DNA from 2 places in the Serpentinimonas sp. SMBJO2 genome. Region 2 is predicted to be linked to the other one. Evidence: predicted binding sites of a transcription regulator. Region 2 holds the regulator's gene; the other holds the start of a gene.
What was found. The regulator FNR, encoded in region 2, switches genes on or off when oxygen is low (the NO sensors DNR and NnrR bind a similar motif). The targets are predictions, from matches to a motif close to TTGATNNNNATCAA.

Region 1: AAAZ40_RS05530 (bacteriohemerythrin) is a predicted target of FNR. The motif match lies at 1,059-1,072, and genes of this name have one in related genera.

The regions. Positions count from the first base shown of each region.
Region 1 covers NZ_CP150628.1:1,199,545-1,202,002, reverse strand. Annotated here, with positions in the region: partial or broken gene AAAZ40_RS05535 (Rne/Rng family ribonuclease) at 1-943, shown strand, start outside; gene AAAZ40_RS05530 (bacteriohemerythrin) at 1,109-1,651, shown strand; gene AAAZ40_RS05525 (VC0807 family protein) at 1,658-2,350, shown strand.
Region 2 covers NZ_CP150628.1:1,851,038-1,853,495, forward strand. Annotated here, with positions in the region: gene hemN (oxygen-independent coproporphyrinogen III oxidase) at 1-787, opposite strand, end outside; gene fnr (fumarate/nitrate reduction transcriptional regulator Fnr) at 938-1,657, shown strand; gene AAAZ40_RS08555 (hypothetical protein) at 1,692-1,997, opposite strand; gene ccoG (cytochrome c oxidase accessory protein CcoG) at 2,057-2,458, opposite strand, start outside.

The DNA of each region.
Region 1 (2,458 bases), 650 kb from region 2:
GCGGCCCGAGCGCAGCGAAAGCCGCCGCTCCGGCCGCCCAGAGCGCGGCGAACGCAGTGAGCGGCCCGAGCGCGAGGGACGCCCAGTCAACACCGGCACCGAAGCCCCGCTGCCCAGCGCCAGCGGCGAAGCAGACGGCCAGGCCAGCACCAGCGCACCCGCCGACCACGCGCGGCGCGAGCGCAGCCGGGGTGGACGCGGCGAGGGCCGACGCAGCGCCGCCGCAGCCGATGCGGCCAATGCCAGCGCACCCTTTGCCGACCCAAGCGACGCCGATGCCAGCGCCCAGCCCGCCTCGGTCGAGGACGCGGTCGCCCAAGAAAACGGCTCCAGCCAGCCAGCGGGCGAACGCGAGCACGAGGGCACGGGTGGGCGCCGCCGCAGCCGCGACCGCTTCGGCCGCGACCGACGCGAACGCGCCGCCGGCACTGAAGGCACCGAGGGCAGCGCTGGCACCGAGGCCAGCACCGACAGCCCAGAGCGCGCCGCAGCCCTGGCCACGGTCGCCGCCACAGCCAGTGCCGCCAGCGCCGCCACCGAGCCCAGCGAGGACGAGGACGCCGCACCGGCACGCTCGTACTTCAACCGGCCCAGCAGCCAGCCCGCGCCGGCAGCACCGGCACCGGCCGCAGCCCCCCCAGCCCATGCCCCAGCCCCAGCCCCAGCCCCAGCCCCAGCCCCAGCTGCAGCTGCAGCCGCAGCCAGCGCCCCCTTCGCGCTGCCGCTGGCCGAGCTCGAGGCGCTGGCCAGCCAGGCCGGCCTGCAATGGGTGCAGTCCGACCCGGCCCGCATCGAGCAGGCCCGCGCCGCCAGCGCCGCTCTGGTGCCGGCGCCGCAGGTGCCGCGCCAGCCCAAGCCAGTGCAACTGCCCGACGACGGACCGCTGGTGCTGGTCGAAACCCGCCGCGACCTGCGCCAACTGGTGCTGCCACACGAACAGTGAGGTCGTGCCCCTGCGCTTGGCGCTGCGCGCTCGCGCCGTCCCGGAGGGGGCGCCAAGCGCCTTGGGGCGGCCCGGCGGCGCTTTTTGAACTTAATCCGGCGGTACGACTCAGGTTTTGACGCGCATCAAGACCCGTGTCACCCGCCGGCGCTATCCTGTTGCCCCATGAACACTGCCACCCCAGAGCCGACCACCAGTCCGACCGCACCCAGCGCGCCCGCGCGCGAGTTCCCGCCCGTGCCCGATCTGCAATGGTCCGAGGCGCTGCAAACCGGCGACGCGCGCATGGACGCCACGCACCAGGAAATGGTGGAGATGCTGGCGCACCTGCGCGCCCTGCCACCCGAGCAGCAGCTCGAACCCTACCGCGCCCTGCTTGCGCACACCACCGAGCACTTCGCCCAAGAAGACCGCTGGATGCTGGCCAGCGGCTTCACCGCCGACAACTGCCACAGCCTGCAGCACCGAAGCGTGCTCGACACCCTGATCGCCGTCGAAGCGCACTTTCACCAGGGCGACCGCAGCATCATCACCCGCATGGCCGAGGCGCTGGTCGAGTGGCTGCCCCTGCACGCGCAGAGCATGGACGCCGGGCTGGCGCAGCACCTGCAGGCGCTGCAATTCGACACCCAGACCGAAACCCTGCCCGACCCCTCCCGGGTGCGCCCGGCGAGCATGAGCGGTTGCGGCAGCATCAGTTGCAGCTAAGCCCCCATGACCGAGCGCAAACCCACCAGCCCCCTGACCGAGGTCCTGATCGCGGTCATCGTGCCGTCGATCATCCTGATGCAGCTCAGCGGCCCAGAAGACCTCGGGCCCGTCAACGCGCTGCTGTTGGCGCTGGCTTTTCCGCTCGGTTGGGGCGCGCGCGACCTGTGGCTGCAAAGCCGCATCAACCCCTTTGCCGTGCTGGGTCTGGTCAGCATCGGGCTCACTGGCGGCATCGGGCTGCTCGAGCTCGACGCCTTCTGGCTCGCGGTCAAAGAGGCCGCCATCCCGGGCCTGATCGGTTTGGTGGTCATCGGCTCCACCTGGACCCGTTACCCGCTCATCCGCACCGTGCTCTACCACCCGCGGCTGATCGACGTCGAGCGCGTGCAGGCGCAGTTGCAGCTGCGCGGTGCCCAAGCCGAATTTGAGGCCCGCCTGCTGCGCGCCACCTGGATGCTGGGCGCCACTTTCTTCTTTTCGGCCACCATGAACTTCATTCTGGCGCGCTGGATCGTGGTCAGCCCGGCCGGCACCACCGCCTTCAACGAAGAGCTCGGGCGCCTCACGCTCCTGAGCTACCCCATGATCGCCATCCCGGCCACGCTCATGATGCTGCTGGTGCTCTACTACATCGGGCGCGCCATCCACCAGCTCACCGGGCTCAAGCTGACCGAGTGCCTGCACACGGCGCAGTAAGCCCCCTCCTGCGCGACGGCAGCGCCATATTTCACGCCCTAGCAGCCGCTTTTCAACAGCCCGGAGCGGCCTTTGCTGCCCCCGGGCGCTATCATGCGGGATCCATCA
Region 2 (2,458 bases):
GCAGTTCGGCGGCCACGATGCGCCGCTGCGGCTTGAAGCGCGCGGGCAGATGCGCGTAGGCGTAGAGCGCGATGCGGTCTGGGCGCAGCTCGCGCACGCGCTCCAGCGTATGGCGAAACGACTCGGGCGTCTGCTGCGGCAGGCCGTAGATCAGATCGACGTTGACCGATTCAAAACCGATGCGTCGCGACGCCGCCACCAAGTCGAACACCTGCTCGGCGGGCTGGATGCGGTGCACGGCCTTTTGCACCGTGGGGTCAAAATCCTGCACCCCAAAGCTCAGGCGGTTGAAACCCAGGCGGTGCAGATGCTCCAGCCGCGCGGGGGTCACGGTGCGCGGATCGACCTCGATCGAATACTCGCCCCCCGGCACCAGCTTGAAGTGACGCTGCACCATCGCCACCAGATCGCTGAGTTCCTCATCCGACATGAAGGTCGGGGTGCCGCCACCGAGGTGCATCTGCGACACGCTGTGGCCCGACCCCAGGTGGCTGCACTGCAACTCGAGCTCGCGCGTGAGGTAGCGCAGGTACTCGGCCGACTTGCTGTGGTGCCTGGTGATGACCTTGTTGCAGGCGCAGTAGTAGCACAGCGAATCGCAAAACGGAATGTGGACGTAGATCGACAGCGGCAAGGCCAGCGAGCCGGCATGGCGCTGGCGCAAAGCCTGCACATAGTCTTGCTCGCCAAAGGCTTCGACGAAGCGGTCGGCGGTCGGGTATGAGGTGTAACGGGGGCCGGGCACGTCAAAACGCCGCAGCAACCCCTCGTCGATGACAGGTTTCACAAAAATTTCTCCTGGTGCGAGAATATGCACCGAACAGCCCCCATCACCCTTGACCTGAGTCAAGCCTAGCCCATTTTTTGTTTTCTTTGGCGCCCACGCCCACACGGCCACACATGGGTTAAGCTTCGCGCACTATTTGGCCGCGCTTACATGGATATTCAGAGCATCAAAGTCGCCTGTTCTGGCTGCAATCTGCGCGAGTTGTGCTTGCCTATGGGGCTCAAACCGCAAGAACTCGAGCATCTCGATCAGATCATATCGAATCGGCGCCGCATCAAACGCGGAGCGTCGCTGTTCAGCGCCGGCGATGCCTTCACCGCACTGTACGCGGTGCGCTCGGGTTTTTTCAAGACCTGCATCACCAGCGCCGACGGCCGCGACCAGGTCACCGGCTTTCAGATGATGGGCGAGATCATCGGCATGGATGGCATCGTGCACGACCAGCACGCCTGCGACGCCATCGCGCTCGAAGACGCCGAGGTCTGCGTGCTGCCCTTTGACCGCATCGAGCAACTGTCGCGCGAGTTCAGCGCCTTGCAGCACCACGTGCACAAGATCATGAGCCGCGAGATCGTGCGCGACCAAGGCGTGATGCTGCTGCTGGGCACCATGCGCGCCGAGGAGCGGCTGGCGGCCTTTTTGCTCAATCTGGTGCAGCGCTTGCACGCACGCGGGTTTTCGCAGTCCGAACTGGTGCTGCGCATGACGCGCGAAGAGATCGGCAGCTACCTGGGCATGAAACTCGAGACCGTGAGCCGCACTTTTTCGCGCTTCATGGAAGACGGCATCATCGATGTGCGCCAGCGCTACGTGCAGATCAAAGACACGCAGGCACTGGAGCGGCTGGTGAACCCGCCGATGCGCAACTGAACACCACGCCCACGTCGAGCGCGACCTGTTCGCCTTACTCCCGCGGCGGGGGCACTTCCGGGCTGGCGGCGTGGTTGCGCGCCTCACGTGCCGGGCGCAGGCTGGCCAGATAGGTGGCGCGCTGCTCGGGCGTCATCATCTGCAGACGGCGCTGGTCGGCAGGCACCATGGGCGCGTTGCGGTCCAGCACTGGGTCGCGGTTCATCACCGCCGTGGTCACCAGCGCCATCGAGAGCGCGATCGACGACGCCGGCAAACCCAGCACCAACCACACGTAAGGCTCGCGGTACCAAGGGCGAGCGGCTTGGGGGGGAGGAGCCTTCGGGGTGGTGCTGTTCATGATCGGTGAGTGTAAGGTCGGATGCGAAAAGTTCAAAAGACGCTGCTGCCAGCGTGGGTTCAGCGCGGCACCATGAAAACCGAGTCCTGCCGCACCGTAAACCCATCGGCTCCCAGGGCTTGCACTTGAAACTCGATCGGGTGCGCACCAGGCGGGCTGACCCCAGGAGGCAGGCGCAAGGTGACGGCCAATGAGCGCGCATCGGTTGGGGCCAGCTTGAGCTCAGACTCTGACACCATCTGCAAACCTGGCAAGCCCTGCACGCTGATGCGCAAGTGCTGCTCGCGTTCGGTGGCGTTGAGCAGTTGCAAGCGGTAAACGTTCTCGATCTGGCCTTGCTGCACGATGCGCGACAGCACGCTCGAGTCGCGTATCACGTCCACCTTGAGCGGGGTGCGCAGGTACAGGCTGGTAAACAGCGCCACGGTGATGAGCAGCAAAATGGCGCCATAGACCAGGAC